2 regions of the Pedobacter sp. GW456-11-11-14-TSB4 genome follow, and region 2 is predicted to be linked to the other one. Evidence: riboswitches for the same ligand, from Rfam matches in the RefSeq annotation. Region 2 holds a riboswitch; the other holds the start of a gene.
What was found. Region 2 has a riboswitch for S-adenosylmethionine ahead of metH (methionine synthase). Riboswitches for the same ligand answer to the same signal wherever they lie in the genome.
Positions count from the first base shown of each region.

Region 1: it holds a riboswitch for S-adenosylmethionine, as region 2 does, so the genes downstream of both, AC07XU_RS12900 (O-acetylhomoserine aminocarboxypropyltransferase/cysteine synthase family protein) here and metH (methionine synthase) in region 2, are expected to answer to the same signal.

Region 1 covers NZ_JBWKZK010000003.1:268,943-273,813, forward strand. Annotated here, with positions in the region: gene AC07XU_RS12890 (homoserine dehydrogenase) at 1-678, opposite strand, end outside; gene AC07XU_RS12895 (homoserine O-acetyltransferase family protein) at 766-1,818, opposite strand; gene AC07XU_RS12900 (O-acetylhomoserine aminocarboxypropyltransferase/cysteine synthase family protein) at 1,867-3,180, opposite strand; SAM riboswitch class I at 3,453-3,565, opposite strand; gene epsC (serine O-acetyltransferase EpsC) at 3,801-4,601, shown strand; gene cysM (cysteine synthase CysM) at 4,598-4,871, shown strand, end outside.
Region 2 covers NZ_JBWKZK010000001.1:655,053-672,136, reverse strand. Annotated here, with positions in the region: gene AC07XU_RS03055 (methylenetetrahydrofolate reductase) at 1-932, opposite strand, end outside; gene metH (methionine synthase) at 1,011-4,712, opposite strand; SAM riboswitch class I at 4,871-4,974, opposite strand; gene fcl (GDP-L-fucose synthase) at 5,116-6,042, opposite strand; gene dxs (1-deoxy-D-xylulose-5-phosphate synthase) at 6,083-8,011, opposite strand; gene glyA (serine hydroxymethyltransferase) at 8,374-9,645, shown strand; gene AC07XU_RS03030 (PAS domain S-box protein) at 9,668-12,448, shown strand; gene AC07XU_RS03025 (hypothetical protein) at 12,595-13,977, opposite strand; gene AC07XU_RS03020 (ComF family protein) at 13,980-14,678, opposite strand; gene rlmN (dual-specificity RNA methyltransferase RlmN) at 15,133-16,188, opposite strand; gene rluF (23S rRNA pseudouridine(2604) synthase RluF) at 16,283-17,084, opposite strand, start outside.

The sequences.
Region 1 (4,871 bases), on a different contig from region 2:
ATCAGCATCAGAAATGTTTTGAATACCCACATTTAAGATTTGATCTGGATTGATAAATAAGCCGTAAGCATGAGCTGTAGCGATAGTTAACTTAAATTTAGGATCGTAGCCTCCAACATCTAAAATCGGATCGGTTTCTGCAAAACCTAAGTCTTGAGCTTGTTTTAATGCAGTAGAATAGGCTAAACCTTCATTAAATATCTTCGATAAAATATAATTTGATGAACCATTAAAAATTCCGCTGATGCCATGTAAAAGTTCATTATCATAATATTCTTCCAAATTTCTAATAATTGGAATACTACCGCAAACTGCACCTTCATACAATAACGATGTGCCATTTTCTGCCTGTAATTTCACTAATTCTGCTAAATGTGTAGCAATCATTTTTTTGTTAGCAGAAACTACATTTTTACCACTGCTCAATGCTTTTTTAACAATTCTAAAAGCTACTTCTGCATCATCAATTAACTCAACAATGGTATTTATTTCTTGATTATCTAAAATTTCATCATGATTGGTGGTAAATAAATTCGCATCTAAAGATCTTTGCTTTTCAGGATTTTTGATGGCAATTTTTACTATTTCTAAATTTAAGTTTTGGCCACGGATGATGTCATGTAATCCTTGTCCAACTACACCAAAACCAAATAATCCAATTTTTAATTTTTTACTCATTTCTTTTTTTGTGATTACTCAGATAAAATGATTTCACTGATTTTATCTGTTTTATTTTTTATTCTGTTTAGTCTTTCTGAGTTAAGCTTAAGCTATTCTACTTAATTTTATAATTTTTTTGTCTGCGTTGTTTTTTAAAAAATTGCCGATAATATTTGTAAGCTTATCAGTTTCTATTAAAAAGCCATCATGCCCATAAGCGCAGTTTATGGCGCTAAATTGTGCATCGGTAATATGTTCGGCTAAAAATTTTTGCTCAGAAACAGGAAACAAAACATCATTTTCAATACCAATAACCAACGTGTTTGATTTTACTTCGGCCAATGCCGCAATAATACTTTTTCTTCCTCTGCCAACATTATGACTATCCATCGCTTTGCTTAAATACCAATAACTGTATGCGTTAAAGCGCTTACAAAGTTTTTCTCCTTGATGATTTTGGTAAGAAGAAGCTCTGTATCCAGTAGTTTTATCGTTAACACTTTCAACTTGGGTATCAGCATAGGCCTGATAAGTTCTGTATGATAGTAAAGCAATGCTTCTTGCTACCTTAAGACCTTTTAAACCACCATTTGGCTGATTAGCATAAAAAGTTCTGTCGGTGCTAATTGCCAAACGCTGACTTTCGTTAAATGCAATACCCCACGGAGAATGAACTGCATTTGTGGCAACCAAAATTAAATTTTCTATGGTTTGTGTTTTTGCCAATGACCATTCCAATGCTTGCTGTCCACCTAACGAACCGCCTATTAAAACCTTAATTTTATCAATACCTAAATGGTTCGCTAGCAAATTGTGTGCAGCTGCTAAATCTCTAATGGTAAATTCTGGAAATGATAAAAAGTATGGTTGCCCAGTAATTGGATTTATACTTAACGGATTTGTTGTGCCATAATTAGAGCCTAAAATATTTGCACATACAATGAAATGTTCTTCAGGATTAAATAGATCATTATTACCAAATAATCCTTTCCACCAATCTAAAACATCAGCATTTGCGGTAAGCGCATGACAAGCCCAAATCACATTATCTTTTTTATCATTCAGTTTACCAAAAGTTTGATAAGCAATTTCTAGATTGCGTAATTTTTTACCGCTTTCTAGTTTGAATATTTTTGGATGTTTATATGTAGAAGACATTTTGTAAAGTTGAATTGTTGAAATGTTGAAATGTTTTGGCCAAATGAACTATTGAACCAATGAACCAATTGTAGCAAAAGCCTGCTCAAAATCTGCTTTAATATCATCAATATGCTCAATACCAACAGAAACTCTCAGTTGATTTGGATAAACTCCAGCGGTTAATTGTTCTGCTTCGCTTAATTGTTGGTGAGTGGTTGCAGATGGCTGGATAATTAAAGTTTTGGCATCACCAACATTAGCCAAATGGCTTATTAACTTCAAATTATCAACAAAGTTGATGGCGTTTTCTTTACTTCCTTTGAGCTCGAAAGACAACACTCCACCAAATCCATTTCTTAAATATTTTTTAGCATTAGCATGATAAGGGCTAGTTTCTAAACCTGGGTAATTTACTTTTGCAACAGCCGGATGATTTTCTAACCAAGTAGCTAAAGCCAAAGCGTTTTCTACATGGCGTTGCACACGAAGCGATAAAGTTTCTAAACCTTGTATTAATAAAAATGAATTAAAAGGAGAGATGGCAGGGCCGAAATCTCTTAAACCTTCTACACGAGCACGAATGATAAATTGGATATTACCGAATGGGCCATCTTGACCAAAAACATCTCCAAAAACTAAACCGTGGTAACCATCAGACGGTTCACTAAATTGAGGGAACTTTCCATTCGCCCAATTGTAATTTCCACCATCAACAATTACACCTCCAATACTTGTTCCGTGTCCGCCTATCCACTTTGTGGCAGATTCTACAACAATATGTGCACCATGCTCTAGGGGTTTAAATAAATATCCGCCAGCACCAAAAGTATTGTCTACAATTAAAGGCAAATCATGCTGTTTAGCTATTGCAGCAATTTGTTCAAAATCTGGAACACTAAAAGCAGGGTTTCCAATCGTTTCTACATAAATGGCTTTAGTGTTTTCATCTATTAAATCAACAAAGCTTTGAGGCTCGTCTATATTCGCAAATTTAACTTCAATCCCTAAGCGTTTGAAAGCTACTTTAAATTGATTGTAAGAACCTCCGTACAAATGGTTAGATGAAACAAAGTTATCACCTGCTTGCAAAATATTATTTAATGCAATAAACTGTGCAGCTTGTCCAGAGCCAACTGCCAAAGCTGCAACACCGCCTTCTAAAGCTGCAATTCTTTTTTCAAAAACATCTGTAGTTGGGTTCATTAATCTGGTATAAATGTTTCCAAATTCTTTTAAACCGAAAAGATTTGCACCGTGTTCAGAGTTTTTAAAGCCGTAAGAGGTTGTTTGGTAAATTGGTACTGCTCTAGATCCAGTTGTTGGATCTATTTCCTGACCTGCATGTAGTTGTAGTGTTTCGAATTTATGTTGAGTTGACATTTTGATTTACAATTTTAGATTTACGATTTACGATTTGTTGTTAGCCGAATTTGGCTTAAGTGATATTGCGTATCCCGTTAATCGGGACCTTCAGAAATGAAATATTTTTACAGAGCCGAAGTTTTTATTTAGTACATGCAAATGCACATACAATTCATAGCAAAAATATTTGCGCATAGCTGATTAGAAATCAATACTGAAGCCTCATTTTTAGCTTTAAACTTAAGAATATCGCTACCAAGCGAAATAGAATTTAATTTTTTCATCTTCTTAATTTATATTTCCAAACAACACCATGTTGAGTGGTCAGGAATTGGCACCTTCTCCGTTAGGGAGGGTTGCCAGTGGGTCTTAGAGCCTGTCTCTCGCCACTTCTTTATAAATCAATAACCATGTTGGTAATTGACTTTTACTTGGTTTTTCCAAATAATGTTTCAAATATAGTATGAAATATTTAATACTGCAAAATATAATTCTGATTATTTTTTATTATACTGATAATAAGTAAATTACAATGATATATTTACTGGCTATTTTTAATTTGGCATTATACTGACTTAAATAATTACCTATCAAACTAAAGTATAGTAACTTTGTAGTTTAAATTAAAACTTTCAATAGTGGATAATTATTTTTTAGATAGTATCATTTTTCGCCAAAAGCAGCAACAGGTAGTTCCATCTAACCAAACCATTGCTAATTGGGCTCAAAATCTACTCAACCTCATATTTCCTGAAAGAGGAGCATCAACTAATTATACACATGATGTATTAAAAGGCGTATTTTTTGAGTCAAAGGAAGAGTTACAATTGATCTTAAAATCAACTAAAGATTGTAAATCTGATAGACACAAAGCTATCGCAGACGGCTTTTTTGAACAATTGCCAGAAATTTATCGCAAACTAAATACAGATTTAGCTTCGCTAGTAAACGGCGATCCGGCAGCACAAAGTGAGTTTGAAATCATAAGATGTTATCCAGGTTTTTTTGCTACCGCGATGTATCGTTTTGCGCATGAATTATACCTGCTTGATGTTCCATACATTCCGCGTATCATAACCGAATATGCCCATACAGTAACAGGAATAGACATTCATCCGGCAGCAGTGATAGGCGAATATTTATACATAGATCATGGAACTGGCCTTGTTATTGGAGAAACTACCGTGATTGGTAACTATGTAAAATTATATCAAGGTGTAACTTTAGGCGCTTTAAGTGTAGATAAATCAAAGTCGAATACCAAAAGGCACCCAACTATCGGAAACCATGTAGTAATTTATTCTGGAGCAACCATTTTAGGCGGTTTAACGGTTATTGGCGAGCGTAGTATTATAGGCGGAAATGTTTGGTTAACTACAAGTGTTCCAGAAAATTCTACAGTTTTTCATCAAGCAGAAATTAAAATTAAATCATCATGAAAACCATTATCGATTGCATTGGAAACACACCGCTAGCGGAAATTAGGTATTTAAATACCAATCCTGATGTTAAAATTTACGCAAAGCTGGAAGGAAATAATCCTGGTGGTAGCGTTAAAGATCGAGCGGCTTTAAATATGATTCGCAGTGCGATGGAACGTGGGGAAGTTGATAAAAACACGAAATTAATTGAAGCAACCAGCGGCAATACAGGAATTGCCTTAGCTATGATTGCCTCCATTTATGGGATTGAAATTGAACTGGTAATGC
Region 2 (17,084 bases):
TCCTTGGTTTGTGCAGGTTTACCCATGGTATAAAAGTGCAAAACTGGCGCCCCAAAATCTATTAACTCTTTACACTGCTTGATCATTGCAGCGGTTCCTATTTCTTTAGCTTCAGCATTACTTTTAGCATAAGATAGCGCATCAGTTAATTCATCAGGTAAATCTATATGAAAGATTTTTGGCAGTACATTCAATTGGGTTAATGTGCTAATTGGTTTTAAGCCAGGTATAATTGGTACATTGATGTCATTTTCTCTGCACTTTTTAACAAAGTCGAAATATTTCTGGTTGTCGAAAAACATTTGGGTAACAATAAATTCTGCGCCCATATCTACTTTCTTTTTCAAGAATTTAAAATCTGAATTGAGATTTGGTGCTTCGAAATGCTTTTCTGGGTATCCGGCAACGCCGATACAAAAATCACTTTTAAAAGTCTCTACATCCTCATGTAAAAACTTACCATCGTTATGGTTTTTGATATGCTCAATTAGATCTGTAGCATAACAGTGTCCGCCTTTGGTTGGTATAAAAGAATTATCTGCAGCACGAGCATCGCCCCTTAAAGCCAGTACATTGTCAATTCCTAAAAACTGTAGATCTATTAAAGCATTTTCAGTTTCCTCTTTTGTAAAGCCACCACAAATTAAGTGTGGTACTGCATCAATTTTATATTTATGGATAATTGCAGCACAAATCGCAATGGTGCCTGGACGCTTACGGTAAGCTACCTTTTGTAATAAGCCATTTTCCTGCTCTTTGTAAATATAATCTTCACGTAATGAGGTTACATCAATAAACGGTGGATTGAACTCTAGCAACGGATCTATTGCATCATAGATCCATTGAATGCTTTGGCCTTTAATTGGAGGCAAAAGCTCAAAAGAAAATAAGGTTTTACCATTTGCGTTTTTGATGTGTTCTGTGATCTTCATACCCAATCCGCCGCTGGCGGAGCTAATAATTGTAAATTGTATACTATTTATATTCTTCTCCTTTAACAGGTAGGGGAGTTAATAAGCCAAATTAGGGCTTAACCATTTTTCTGCTTCTTCTATACTCATCCCTTTTCTGGCTGCGTAATCTTCTATTTGGTCTTTCGTTATTTTTCCCAAACCAAAATATCGCGATTGAGGGTGAGCAAAGTAAAACCCACTCACGGCGGCCGTTGGGTACATTGCGTAACTTTCGGTTAGGCGTAGTCCAATTTTATTTTCAGCATCGAGCAAGCTAAACAAAGTTCCTTTTTCGGTATGCTCCGGACAAGCAGGGTAGCCTGGTGCCGGACGAATACCCGCGTATTCTTCTTTAATTAATTCTTGATTGCTCAAACTTTCTTCTTTTGCATAGCCCCAATATTCTTTTCTAACCAATTCATGCATCCGCTCTGCGAAAGCCTCTGCCAGCCGGTCTGCTAAAGCTTTAATCATGATGCTATTGTAATCATCGTGGTTTTTCTCAAATTCTTCTACCAAAGCATCAATACCAATACCGGTTGTAACAGCAAAACCACCAAAATAATCTTGCACACCACTTTCTTTTGGGGCGATAAAATCAGATAAAGCATAATAAGGCTCACCAGCCATTTTTTCTGCCTGTTGGCGAAGGGTGTGAATAGTTTTCAGTTTAAGGTTTTCAGTTTTCAGATGTGTGTTGTCTGAAAACTGTGAATTGACAACTGTTAGCTGAATATCGTCTCCAACTGAGTTTGCTGGCCAAAAGCCAATTACACCTTTGGCTGTCAGTAGTTTTTCATCAACAACTTTATTTAACAAAACTTGTGCGTCGTTAAATAGTTTTTTTGCTTCATCACCCACATTTTTATCATCAAATATTTTTGGGTAGCTACCGCGAAGTTCCCAAGTATGGAAAAATGGGGTCCAGTCGATGTAAGGAACTAGCTCTGCTAATGGATAATCCTCAAAAATTTTGGTTCCGGTAAAAGTAGGGGCTGCTGCAACTTTCGTTAAATCTATTTGAAATTTGTCTGCTCTTGCTTCTTCAATTGTTTTAAATCTTTTATCAGAACGTTTATTGAGGTGAGCTTCACGAGCTTTGTCATACTCTGCTCTAATCCCTGCTACATAATCTCCTTTAGCTTCAGGGTTCATTAATGTACTGCAAACCGTTACACTTCTAGATGCATCTAACACATGAATTGCTGGGCCTGAATAGTTTGGGGCAATTTTTACTGCAGCATGTATTCTAGACGTAGTAGCGCCACCAACTATCAAAGGAACAGTAAAACCTTCACGTTCCATTTCTTTGGCAAAATGAACCATTTCATCTAAAGAAGGGGTGATCAAACCGCTTAGGCCTATAATATCTGCGTTAATTTCTTTTGCTTTTTTAATGATTTCTTGAGCAGGAACCATAACCCCCATATCTATCACTTCGAAATTATTGCAAGCCAAAACTACACCCACAATATTTTTACCGATATCATGTACATCACCTTTTACGGTTGCTAGTAAAACCTTGCCTGCAGAGGAACTTTGGTCTTGATCAGGATTGTCTAGCTTTTCTTGCTCGATGAATGGAAGTAGATAAGCAACTGCTTTTTTCATTACCCTAGCAGATTTTACAACTTGTGGTAAAAACATTTTCCCTGCGCCAAACAAATCGCCTACAATATTCATCCCATCCATTAATGGGCCTTCAATTACTTGAATTGGTCTGGCATATTTTTGGCGAGCTTCTTCTACATCTTCATCTAAATATTCAACAATACCTTTTACCAACGAGTGTGATAATCGATCTTCAACTGTTTCTTTTCTCCATTCTTCATCTCTAACTATTTCTTTGCCTTTACTTTTAATGGTATCAGCATATTCTACCAAACGTTCGGTTGCATCATCTCTTCGGTTCAGTAATACATCTTCAACACGTTCTAATAATTCTGGCGGAATTTCCTGATATACCTCTAACATTCCGGCGTTAACAATTCCCATGTCTAAACCAGCTTGAATAGCATGATATAAAAAAGCAGAGTGCATCGCTTCGCGTACCGTATTGTTACCTCTAAAAGAGAAAGAAATGTTAGATACACCGCCACTTACTTTAGCATGTGGCAAGTTTTGTTTAATCCACCTTGTGGCATTAATAAAATCTACCGCATAATTGTTGTGCTCTTCTAAACCTGTAGCAACGGTTAAAATATTTGGGTCGAAGATGATATCTTGAGCAGGGAAACCAATTTCGCTAACTAAAATGTCATAGCTTCTTTTACAGATTTCAATTCTTCTTTCGTAATTATCTGCTTGTCCTTGCTCATCAAATGCCATTACAACAACGGCAGCGCCGTATTGCATAATTTTGCGGGCACTTTCTCTAAATTTATCTTCGCCTTCTTTTAAGGATATGGAGTTAACGATGCCTTTCCCTTGCAAACATTTTAAGCCATTTTCTATCACCGACCATTTTGATGAATCGACCATGATGGGTAATTTGGCAATATCAGGTTCTGAAGCAATTAGATTTAAGAATTTAGTCATGGCGGCTTCCGAATCCAACATCCCTTCATCCATGTTCACATCGATGATTTGCGCACCTCCCTCTACTTGCTGTAAGGCTACTGCAAGGGCCGCTTCATAATCGCCACCTAAAATTAATTTAGAAAATTTTGGCGAACCAGTAATATTTGTTCTTTCACCAATGTTTACGAAAATACTTTCGGGCGTAATGGTTACAGGCTCTAAACCACTCAAACGCATAAAAGGCTCAATGTAAGGGATTTTGCGAGGTTCTGCTTTTCTTGCTTTTGCAGCAATGCAGCCTATATGCTCTGGAGTTGTACCACAGCAACCGCCAACAATATTTACAAAACCTGCAGCAATAAAATCATCTACCAAATGAGCAGTTTCATGAGGCATTTCATCATAAGCGCCAAATTCATTTGGCAAACCTGCATTAGGATAGGCCGAAACATAGCATCCCGCTTTTGCGGCTAATTCTTCAATATGCGGGCGCATTTCTTTTGCTCCTAAAGCGCAATTGAAACCAATACTTAGTGGTTTTGCATGCATCACTGAGTTTAAGAAAGCTTCGGCAGTTTGTCCAGATAAAGTTCTACCAGAAGCGTCGGTAATAGTGCCAGAAATCATAATTTCAAGCTTTCTGCCGATTACTTCTTCATATTTTTTTATAGCAACTATGGCTACTTTAGCATTTAAAGTATCAAATATGGTCTCTATTAATAAAACATCTGCTCCTCCATCAACCAAGCCTCTCACTTGTTCGTAGTACGCTTCCTCCAATTCATCAAAATAAACTGCTCTGTAGCCCGGGTCGTTTACATTTGGCGACATAGACAAAGTTCTATTTGTTGGGCCAATAGCGCCAGCTACAAAACATTTACGATCTGGGTTAGCTGCCATAAATTCTGTAACAGCTTCTTTTGCAACTCTTGCGCCCTCAAAACTTAGTTCGTAAGAAAGATCTTCCATTTGGTAATCTGCCATGGAAATTCGCTGTGTACTAAAAGTATTGGTCTCTATAATGTCAGCACCTGCTTTTAAATATTCAAGGTGAATAGCTTTGATGATATCAGGGCGAGTAATGTTAAGTAAATCGTTATTGCCTTTTACATCATACGGGTGTGTAGCAAAGCGATCTCCTCTGAAATCTTCTTCAGTTAAGGTGTAGCGCTGAATCATGGTGCCCATTGCACCATCTATAATTAAAATACGTTTTTCTAGTTCTTCTCTAATGCTCATAATTTGTAGTAGCAAGTCGCTAGTATCAAGTATCAAGAATTCCTGATAAATGCACTAATTTCATACCTGAGACAAATATATACCCTGCACTTCGGCTCTCGATATTTGAGACACTATATGATAATAAAAGCTTATCCTAAAATAGGGAATGGTGTTCGAACTTATCTTCTCTCGCCACTGCTGAGATTAGAAATTAGCACCTTGTTGGCACAGGTTGCTAAGACTTCTTTGGGTCTATTCCCTCCATCTTTCTTAATAAGCAATACAAAGGTGCAACAAAGCATTATCAATTCCAAAAAAGTAAGTGCTAATGCCAAATAAAATTACAAAGGCTACGCAAATATGCCCAGCCATCGGTATAATATTTTGTGCTTGATGTTTATTTGCAAGCTAAACTTGAAGATCAATGATTTGAAAGATAATCCTGATAAGCTAAATTTAAACCCTTTTCTAAATTAATTTGGTGCTTCCAACCTAAATTATGAAGCTTAGTAACATCCATTAATTTACGAGGAGTACCGTCAGGCTTGCTTTCATCAAATGTAATATGGCCTTCAAATCCTACAATTTTTTGTATAAGTAAAGCAAGATCTTTAATTGTCAAATCATCGCCTGTACCAATATTAATTAAATGAGGTTCGTTGTAGGTTTGCATTAAAAAATAACAGGCATCGGCTAAGTCATCAGCAAATAGAAATTCACGCATCGGCTTTCCTGAGCCCCAAATTACCACTTCTTCAGCATTTGATTTTTTAGCTTCATCAAACCTTCTTATTAAGGCAGGTAAAACATGTGAGTTTTGTGGGTGATAATTATCGTTATAGCCATATAAATTTGTTGGCATTACCGAAATGAAGTTACATCCATATTGCGCTCTGTAAGCATCGCACATTTTTATGCCAGCAATTTTGGCAATGGCGTAGGGCTCATTGGTTTCTTCTAACAATCCTGTTAATAAATATTCTTCCTTTAATGGTTGAGGAGCAAGTTTAGGGTAGATGCAACTTGAACCTAAAAACATTAGTTTTTTAACACCATTTAAATAAGATTGATGAATAACATTATTTTGTATCGCTAGGTTTTCATACAAAAAATCAGCACGATAAGTGTTGTTTGCGATAATGCCACCTACCTTTGCTGCAGCTAAAAAAACATATTCAGGTTTTTCTGTATTAAAAAAGGCCTCAACTGCTTTTTGATCTCTTAAATCGAGTTCGGCTGATGTTTTAATGATTAGATCTGTGTAGCCTTCTTTTTGTAGTTTTCTATAAATGGCCGAGCCAACCATACCACGATGGCCAGCAACGTATATTTTCGAATTTTTTTCCAATTGAGTTTGTTTTAAGCGCTCTGCATTTTAAGGTGCTGGCCTAAGAAGCTATTGTTTTTGTAGTTCTACTAACTGCTAATTTTTTTACTTCGGCAACTATAGCACCTTTATCATATTGGCAAATTGCCCATAATTCTGGTTGTTCTCCATGTTCAATAAACTCATCTGGAATACCTAAGCGAGTTACATTGGCATTGTAATTATGGTCTGCCATAAATTCTAATATCGCACTTCCCATGCCACCTTGTAAACAGCCATCTTCTATTGTGATGACGTTTTTAAAACGTGTAAATACATCGTGTAGCATTGCTGCGTCTAGTGGTTTTACAAATCTTAAATCAAAATGTGCGGGAAAAATGCCTTCACTATTTAATTCTTGGCAAGCCTCAACAGCGAAATTACCTACATGACCAATTGATAAAATGGCTACATCTTCTCCATCGCAAATTTTTCTGCCTTTTCCAATTTCTAATGCTTTAAAAGGTCTCTTCCAATCGGGCATAACACCGTTTCCACGAGGGTAACGGATGGTGAATGGGCCAACATTTTCTTGCTGCGCAGTGTACATTAAGTTGCGAAGTTCTTCCTCGTTCATAGGTGAGGCCACCACCATATTCGGGATACATCGCATGTATGCTAAATCGTATGCCCCATGGTGTGTAGCGCCATCAGCACCTGCTAAACCTGCTCTATCTAAACAAAAAACTACATTTAGGTTTTGTATAGCCACATCGTGGATAACCTGATCATAAGCTCTTTGCATAAAGCTAGAGTAAATATTACAGAATGGCACCAAACCTTGAGTAGCTAAACCCGCCGAAAAAGTAACAGCATGTTGCTCGGCAATACCAACATCAAAAGCTCTGTGAGGCATCGCTTTCATCATGATATTGAGTGAGCAGCCAGAAGGCATTGCAGGTGTAATACCTACAATTTTGGCATTAGCCTCAGCCAATTCTACCATGGTATGTCCAAAAACATCTTGGTATTTTGGGGGTTGAGGTTTATCAGAAACTGATTTTTTAATTTCTCCAGTAATTTTATCAAATAAACCTGGTGCATGCCATTTGGTTTGGTCTTTTTCAGCTAATGCGAAACCTTTACCTTTTACGGTTACACAATGTAACAACTTAGGACCGGGAATAGCCGATAAATCTTTAATAACGGCTGCTAAACGTTTTACATCGTGCCCATCGACAGGGCCAAAGTATCTAAAGTTTAGGGCTTCGAATAGGTTGCTTTGTTTTAGTAAAGTTCCCTTAATACTTTTCTCAATTTTTTTAACGTATTTATGTGCATTTGGACCAAGTTCAGAGAGCTTGCTTAGTACACTTGATACGTCATCGCGAAAGCGATTATATGATTTCGAGGTAGTGATATTGGTTAAATATTCTTTTAAAGCACCAACATTTGGATCTATAGACATACAATTGTCGTTTAAGATTACCAAAACGTTAGAGTTTTCTATTCCGGCATGGTTCAATCCTTCGAAAGCAAGGCCAGCTGTCATGGCTCCATCACCAATTACAGCAACATGTTGGCGGTCTTTTTCTCCCTTATAATGAGAAGCTACCGCCATACCTAATGCAGCAGAAATTGAAGTTGAAGAGTGCCCAACACCGAAGGTATCATACTCGCTTTCACTGATTTTTGGGAAACCACTTATGCCATTGATAATTCTGTTTGTATGAAATTGATTTCTCCTACCGGTTAAAATTTTATGCCCATAAGCTTGGTGCCCAACATCCCAAACCAACTTATCATATGGCGTATTTAGCGCATAATGTAGCGCCACAGTAAGCTCTACTACGCCTAAACTAGCGCCAAAATGGCCACCGTTTACACTTACAACATCAATAATATATTGACGTAATTCTTGACAGATTTGCTCAAGATTTTCTTCACTATACTGCTTTAAATCAGCAGGATAATTGATTGTAGCTAATAAGGGACCAGTCTTAACTTCCATGCATTTTATTAAATTACAAATTACGGTAATTTGTTTAATAGTTTTATCATTATTTAATGTCAAAATTTACAAGATTTTTTGGCTTAAATGAAGGTTATAATTTTTATTAATTTAATACATTGGTGAATTTACTTCGCAACATTGTTTGTTAAACCCTAATACCTTATGCATTTTTCTGGTAAAACGTACAGTGTAAAGCAGATAAAACCAAATCTTTGCTATGATAATTGATACTAAATTTATAATCAAGGCCTATCAAAAAACACCCAGCAATTGTTTGTGAACAATATTTAAATGTATTGCAATGAAGGTGTTGAATTAAGGGATAAATTCATTAATTTTACCGAAAATACTTTTCCATAATGAACAGAGACACTATAATTTTTGACTTAATTAACAACGAATTAGATAGACAGGAACACGGACTTGAACTGATTGCTTCAGAGAATTTTGTAAGCAAGCAGGTAATGGAAGCTGCTGGATCTGTATTAACCAATAAGTATGCTGAGGGTTTGCCAGGCAAACGTTATTATGGCGGTTGCCAGGTGGTTGATGAGATTGAAAATTTAGCGATTGAGAGAGCCAAAAAATTATTTGGTGCTGCATGGGTAAATGTGCAGCCACATTCTGGAGCACAAGCAAATGCTGCGGTTATGCTTGCAGTAATACAACCTGGTGATAAAATTTTAGGTTTTGACTTATCACATGGTGGTCACTTAACTCACGGTTCTCCTGTTAATTTTTCTGGAAAATTATATCAGCCACATTTTTATGGGGTTAAAAAAGAGGATGGCTTAATTGATTATGCTAGGTTAGAAGAGGTTGCCTTAGCAGAAAGGCCTAAATTGATTATTTGCGGTGCGTCTGCCTATTCTAGAGAATGGGATTATGCTTTTATCCGTAAGGTTGCAGATCAAATTGGTGCTTTAGTTTTAGCTGATATTTCTCACCCAGCAGGTTTTATTGCTAAAGGTTTATTGGCAAATCCACTACCGCATTGCCATATTGTAACTACAACTACACATAAAACTTTACGTGGTCCACGTGGTGGGATGATTATGATGGGGCAAGATTTCGAAAATCCATGGGGATTAATAACGCCAAAAGGTGAAACTAGAATGATGTCATCGTTATTAGATATGGCGGTTTTTCCAGGTACTCAAGGTGGCCCATTAGAGCATATCATTGCTGCTAAAGCGATTGCATTTGGCGAAGCTTTAACCGATGAATACGGTGGTTATATTAAACAAGTTGGTGCAAATGCCCAAGCGATGGCGAAAGCATTTGTAGCTAAAGGCTATGGCATAATTTCTGGTGGTACAGATAATCACTTGATGTTAATTGATTTGCGCAATAAAAACATTACAGGTAAAGTTGCCGAAGGTGCACTAGAAAAAGCAGACATTACGGTTAACAAGAATATGGTTCCGTTTGATGATAAATCTCCTTTTGTAACATCGGGTATGCGTGTTGGTACTGCTGCAATTACAAGTAGAGGGTTTAAAGAAACTGAAATGCAAGCTATTGTAGAGCTAATTGACGAGGTTTTAACCAACCCTGAAGATGAGAGCAATTTAAACAATGTAAAAACGAAGGTGCAACAACTGGTTAGTCGTTTCCCTCTCTATAAATAAGTGATCGTATTTAATATGTATCATGTTTGAAAACCAATCTATTAGCCCAGAACAAGAAGAGCAACGCTTAAAGGCGCTCTACTCTTATGATATTTTGGGTGAAGGCTTGGAGAATGAATTGGACAATTTGGTAAAGTTGGCAGCTCAAATTGCCAACGTACCAATTGCCTATATATCTTTTGTCGATAGAGATGAAATTGTTTTAAAATCGGCATTTGGTGTAAAAAATGAGTATAAATTACTTCCTAGGCATTTAACCATTTGCGAGCACACCATGTTTTTGGATCATATCTACATGGTTCCAGATGTTCGCGAAAATTCTTATCTATCAAATTACGAAGTTTTTTCTTTATCAAAAGGCATCTTATTTTATGCAAGCGCTCCATTAAAAGATGCTGAGGGTTATGCTTTAGGATGTTTGAGTTTACTTGATAAGGAGCCAAAGCAATTAAATACTAATCAGCTTGATGCCCTAGCAACTTTAGCTGTTCAAGTAGTGGCGCAGTTAGCTCTGCGCAGAAAAAATGCACAGCTGGTGCTACAAACTAAAAAGTTTAATGAGTTTATAGATATTTTCACAGTTTCACCAGAAATACATTGTATTTTGGATAGAAACGGCTCAATTCTTTTTATAAATGATGCAGTTACCAGTATGCTCCATTATAGTGTTGATGAGCTTATAGGCGCAAGTATTTGGGATTATTGTTGTAGAGAAGATGTTAATAGAATTGTTAACGGTATTGAAGAAGGATTAAAAAGCAAGAATAAAAATTTTAATGTTGATTTTAGATTGGTAAGTAAAACCAACGAAATTAAATGGGTTGCTTGGAGCATGGTTGCCAAAGAGGGCAAATGGTATTGTTACGGCACAGATATCACCGAAAAAAAACAAGTAGAAAACGAACTTATTAAACTTTCTTTTGTAGCTAGTAAGGTTAACAATGGCGTTGTAATTAATGATGCCAATAATAAAGTTACTTGGGTAAATGATGCCTTTGAAAAAATTACTGGTTTTAATTTGGCAGATGTAAAAGGTAAACATTTAGGAGACCTTATCACTGGGCCAAAAACAGATTGGACTAAAATTGAAAATGCCAGAAAACTTACAAAAGAAAAAAAATCTTTTACCGTTGATATTTTAGCTTACAAGAAGGATCAGCAACCAATTTGGCTTTCGGTACACAATACGGTTGTATTAGATCAAGATGGAAAAGTAGAGACAGAAGTAGAGATTATTATTGATATTACAGAGAAAAAGAGGGCAGAAGAAGAGTTAGAAATATTATCATTAGTTGCAAGTAAAACTCATACAGGTGTAGCAATTACCAATCAAAACGGCGAAATTACATGGGTAAATTCTGCTCTTGAAGAACTCGTAGGTTATTCGTTAAATGAACTTAATGGCCAAATGCTAGGCAATGTATTATCAGGACCAGATACCGATAATGAGTTAATTTTCAAATCAAGAGAAAAATCGAAAAAAAAGGAAGCCTATCAAATTGAAGTATTAGCAAATAAAAAAGATGGCACAAAGATATGGCTCTCGGTTGCTAATACGCCCATAACCAACGAAAATGGGCAGCTTGAACGACAAGTAGAACTTATTTACGATATTACCCAACGCAAGCAGGTAGAGCGAGAAATGATAGATGCGAGAGAGCAGGCATTGCAATTAAGTGAAGCAAAAGAGATGTTTTTATCTGTGATGAGCCATGAAATCCGTACGCCTTTAAATGCGGTTATCGGGATGACGCATTTGTTGCTAGAAAATGAGCCTAAAGAATCTCAAATAGATGATCTAAATATCTTAAAGTTCTCTGGTGAAAATTTGCTAAACATTATCAATGATATTTTAGATTTCACAAAAATTGAAACTGGCAACCTTCAATTAGAAGCAATTCCGTTTGATTTATATACACTTTGTGTTGATATTACCAATTCATTACAGGTAAACGCAAAGAAAAGAGGTAATCGTTTGATTTTAAATTTTGATGATGCTATACCTGCTAATCTTATTGGAGATAAAACAAGGCTTTACCAAATTTTGATGAATTTACTTGGCAATGCAATTAAATTTACAAATAATGGAAGGATTTATCTGAATGTTAAACTTAAACACAATAATAACCACGAAACATTAATCTATTTTGAAGTAAAAGACAACGGTATTGGTATTCCTAAAGATAAGCAATCTTATATATTTGAAACTTTTACTCAAGCTAAGTCTGATATATCTCGCAAGTACGGAGGTACAGGTTTGGGTTTGGCAATCACCAAAAAACTGCTAAACTTATATGGATCAGAAGTAAAAGTGCAAAGTACAGAAGGTAAAGGCACTTCATTTTCTTTTGCCATTCATTTTAATAAAGTTAACGCTGGTGCTTTATTGCCCGATAAAATAGTGCTTCCAGATTTATTTACTGGAAAGAAAGTTTTAGTGGTTGATGATAATGAGGTTAATATCCTAATAGCAAGAAGATTTTTAAGCAAATGGGGTTTAGAATTAGACTTTGCCTATAATGGAGAAGAAGCTATTACCAAAGTGATGAACAATAGGTACGATTTGGTGTTTATGGATATTAGAATGCCTGGTATTGATGGTTTTGATGCAACTCGTATCATAAGAGAAATTGAAGGATCATATTATCAGGACTTACCCATTATCGCATTGACTGCATCAACCTTACATGATGAAACAGCAAAATTTAAGGAGTCAGGGATGGATGGACATATTTTAAAACCGTTTAATCCAGACGAAATTAAAAGTGTGCTAGTTCGGTATCTAAATATACACGACTTGTAAATCTATTTTTCAAATCAAGTTTAAAATTCCCCTTAAAGTAAAGGGCCGATACTTCAAAAGAAATATCGACCCTTACCATCTAAATTAACGCTCTCGATTATATAAACGATAGGAGCTATATTTTGTTTTAAAAAAGTTTAAAAAATTTAATTTAACTCATAACAACCTATAGTTGAAGGGAATATTCTATTGTTATTTTTTAAGTCTTTATTAAGAAATGACGAAAAATAGGTGTCTGAAGTAAGGTTAATACCTTTTTTACCCAAGTTACTATTTTTGCTGAGCCTAAAATTATAATTTTCAATATTTAAAAAAGACGGATCAGCATTTAAAAAATTATCAGCATAACTTACTTTAGAAGATTTAAATAAATTATTCCTCAAGTTTGTAGTTAAAATAGTGGAAGCTGATTTTTTATCAATCGTAAATTCATCGGCTAATATCCCGTAAATAATATTATTTACTAATTGCAAGTTTAAATTACTCACCTGAGTGTTGCTTATAAAATCCGACAAATAAACAGCTGCGGTTTTTCTTGCAAATTTATTGTCTTGATAGCCAGCAAAAGTATTTTGCTTTAAATTATAGCTTCCTCCGCCAGCAGCATATAAAAGATATTGGCCGCAGTTAAAAAAGAGGTTGTTAAAAGCAGCAACATCAGTTTCGTATCCCAAAAGGCCAACTACCTCCATATTTTTAATAATGGTATTAGTTAAAAGTAGTTTTGGCAGGGCATTTAACGATCTTCCATCAACCGTTATACCAGCCGTTGCATTTTTAATAACGGCAAAATTTATTGTAGAATTTTTACTTTCAGGATATAAGTGTATTCCATTCCATTGTCCCGTTTCGCTTGCATACAATTTCTCTAAGCGATCACTTGCAAATAAAACCGTGTCAGCTTTTGTTCCATTTACGTTAAGTGTACCCCTAACGCTCATGGTGCTATTGCCATGAAACAATACTTTTGTGCCAGCCACAATATTTAAAGTTGTGTTTTCTGCTATAGTTAACGAATTGTAAATTATGTAGGGTAGTTTGCTATCCCAAGTGGTATTATTGGTTATGGTAATGTCTTTAATGAAATTTGCATTTTGCCCATATGCTATAAGTGGAATACTTCTTTTTTGTCCGTTAAAATAAAAAAGTATAGAATCTTGCACCACAAATGGCAAACTTTCTGTAGTTGGATTAATGTTAACTTTTACAAAAACGTTAATCGAATCAGAGCCATTAAGTTTAAGGTTGTTTGTTTCTGAAACAGCTTGTCCGTTAATATTTAAGCTAAAAGCTGATGAATTGCCACCGCTTAATTTGATGTTACTTAATATAATGGCACTTTCATTTGGGTTAGTTATTTTTAATCTTCTGGTGCTAGATCCGATGGATGTAAAAACAGTATCAAACAAAACACTATCTGTAGAGAATGAAACTTTTGCGTTTGCATCAAAAGTTATCTCCTCTTCCTTATTGCAGGCTGCAAAAAGAAAGCTGGTTAATAAGCTGATGATGAGTAGTTTTAAACGCATAATTATTCTGCAAAAGCCACAGCGGCTATACTTAATTTTTTAATGCCAATATTTAATAACGCATTGCCACAGGCTTCTAGTGTAGCGCCAGTTGTAATCACATCATCTACCAACAAAATATGCAAATTTTTTAATTCTTCCTTATGATCAATATCAAAAACAGACTGCATGTTTTCGTATCGCGTATATCTTGCTTTTTTTGTCTGTGTTTCGGTAGATCTAGCTCTTATTAAATGCTGTGTTCTTACACTCACATTTAAGATTTCAGCAATTCCATTTGCAATAGTTTCACTTTGATTGTAACCACGTAACCGCTCTTTGCTGTAATGCAAAGGTACAGGCACAATTAAATCAATATTTTTATAATCATTACTTGCTGCTAATTTTTCGCCAAGTAAATTACCCAATTTAACGCCAAGTTCTGTTTTTCCTTTGTATTTTAAACCATGCATTAAGTTTTGCACCTTGGTTCCTTTTCTAAAATACAACATTGCCATGGCATCGGTATCAGGCAATCGGCCCCACAATTGCTTGGCGACTTGATTTTCAGCGTTTAAATGAAAATCTGTAAAAGGCAAATCACGCAAACATTTAATACAGATTTCTTTCTCACCATAATACAAGTGCGTACCACAAGCATTACAAAGCTCTGGGAAAAGCAAAGCAGCCAGATCTAAAGCTAATCGATTGATGGTAAACATGTTTCAATTTAGCAAAATTCTTTAAAAAAGAGAAGGTTTATTTAGTTATACAAATTTCTGTTTATAAAGTTTTCTAAAACCCTGTCAATACTTAATTTTTTTGAAAAACAATGTTGGTGATCCTCGGCTAATGTAGTCCCGCTTTCCATTTCTGCCGATGAAAAATCGGCATTCACTTTAATCGGGTTTATTAAACAAAGTTGATGGTTCTTGGCGGTATGCGGCCCTAAATAGTAGCAAGGACCTGCGGTTTTAAACCTGCCTACCGAGAGTCAGGCGGGATTGTAATGAAAATCCTTTTTGTTTCATTGAGCTTTTACCGCTTCAGTAACCTTTTAGAAGAAAGTTATAAAGCTCAAAAACAGAAAGATTGTAATGGATAGCCCGACCAATATTCAATCGAACTTCTGTTTTTGCTTTTCTAAAAAATTTAATTAAACTTTACTATAGCGAATTAGTTATCGGCAGTTTCTTTAACCGCTAGTTGGCCACATGCGGCATCTATGTCTTTCCCTCGACTTCGCCTAATGTTGGTATTTACACCATGATTGCGTAGGTATGTTGCAAAAGCATCAATTTTATCGCCTTCGGCATTTATAAAATCTGCAAATTGGATAGGATTATATTCGATTAGATTTACCTTGCAAGGCACGTGCTTACAGAATTTAACCAATTCCATCGCATCCTGAATTTCATCGTTAAAGTTGTTAAATACAATGTATTCGTATGTTACTGGGTTTTTGGTTTTTTGGAAGTAGTATTTTAAAGCTTCGGCCAATGCCTTTAACGAATTATGCTCTGTAATTGGCATAATCTCATGGCGTTTAATATCGTTGGCAGCATGTAACGACAAGGCTAAGTTGAATTTAACGCCATCATCGCCCAACTTTTTAATCATTTTTGCAATACCTGCAGTTGATACTGTAATGCGTTTGTAAGACATGTTTAATCCATCTGGTGCGGTTATACGTTCGATAGATTTAAGCACATTTGCGTAGTTTAACAAAGGCTCGCCCATGCCCATGTATACAATATTTGTTAACGGAATGTTGTAATTCTTTTTAGCTTGCTGATCAATTAAAACTACCTGATCGTAAATTTCATCCGCATTTAAATTACGTTTGCGATCCATATAACCCGTAGCACAAAACTTACAGGTTAAGCTACAGCCAACTTGTGAACTTACACAGGCGGTCATTCGCTCTTCTGTTGGTATTAAAACGCCCTCAACTATATTTCCATCGTGCAAACGGAAGGCATTTTTTATGGTATGATCATTACTAAATTGAGCACTATTGATTTCAACAACGTTGATGGTGTAATTTTCATCCAATTTTTTTCGCAAATCTTTTGATAAATTACTCATCTCCTCAAAACTACGAGCGGATTTTTCCCAAAGCCACTGATAAACTTGCTTTGCTCTGTATGCAGGCTCTTTCATTTCAGTAAAATGTTGCTGCAATTGAGGCAAGTCTAATGAACGGATGTCAGTTTTTTTAGTGTTAATCATGTTGTTACAAAGGTAATTAAAAAGCTTGAGGCATGAAAGCTACAGTTATAAGATGAATTTATCTTGATACTTGATACTCGCTACTCAAATCTTGCTACTTCCTTTTCGGACTTTTTATTTTTGCTGCCGGAGCACCTGGTCTGCCGTTTGATGGTCTGGTTGGTCTTTTGCTTGGTCCGTTACTTTTAAACCAATCGTTTGTAGCAGCATTGTTGTTGCTTCTTGGTGCACCACCAGCTGATCTGTTATCTGGGTTTGATTTAGGGCTTGCTGTTCTGCCTTTTGATTTTGCAAAACGCTGTGCAGGTTTTTCTAATTTTTCTTCAGTAGATTTTTTATTCACCCTTTTTGGTGCTGAAGGCTTTTCTGAACTAGATTTAGCAACCATTTTAAAAATTTCTGATTGTTCTTCTTCAGTCAACTCTCTCCAATCGCCAGTTGGCAAACCTTTTAAAGTTATATTCATGATGCGTGTACGCTCTAGTTTGGTAACTTCAAAGCCAAAATATTCGCACATTCTGCGTATTTGCCTATTTAAACCCTGTATTAATGTAATCTTAAAAACGAAAGGACTTTCTTTTGTTACTTTACATTTTTTGGTCATTACACCCAAAACTGGTACACCTTTACTCATACCTTCAATAAACTGATCGGTTAAAGGCTTGTTTACAGTAACGATGTATTCTTTTTCGTGGTTATTGCCGGCACGCAGTATTTTATTTACTAAATCGCCATTATTTGTTAAAAAAATTAAACCTTGCGAATCTTTATCTAATCTCCCGATTGGAAAAACACGTTCACTGTGGTTTACATGATCAACTATGTTTCCTTTAACATTAGCCTCAGTAGTACTAGTGATACCAACAGGTTTGTTATAAGCTAAAAGGATAGAATTT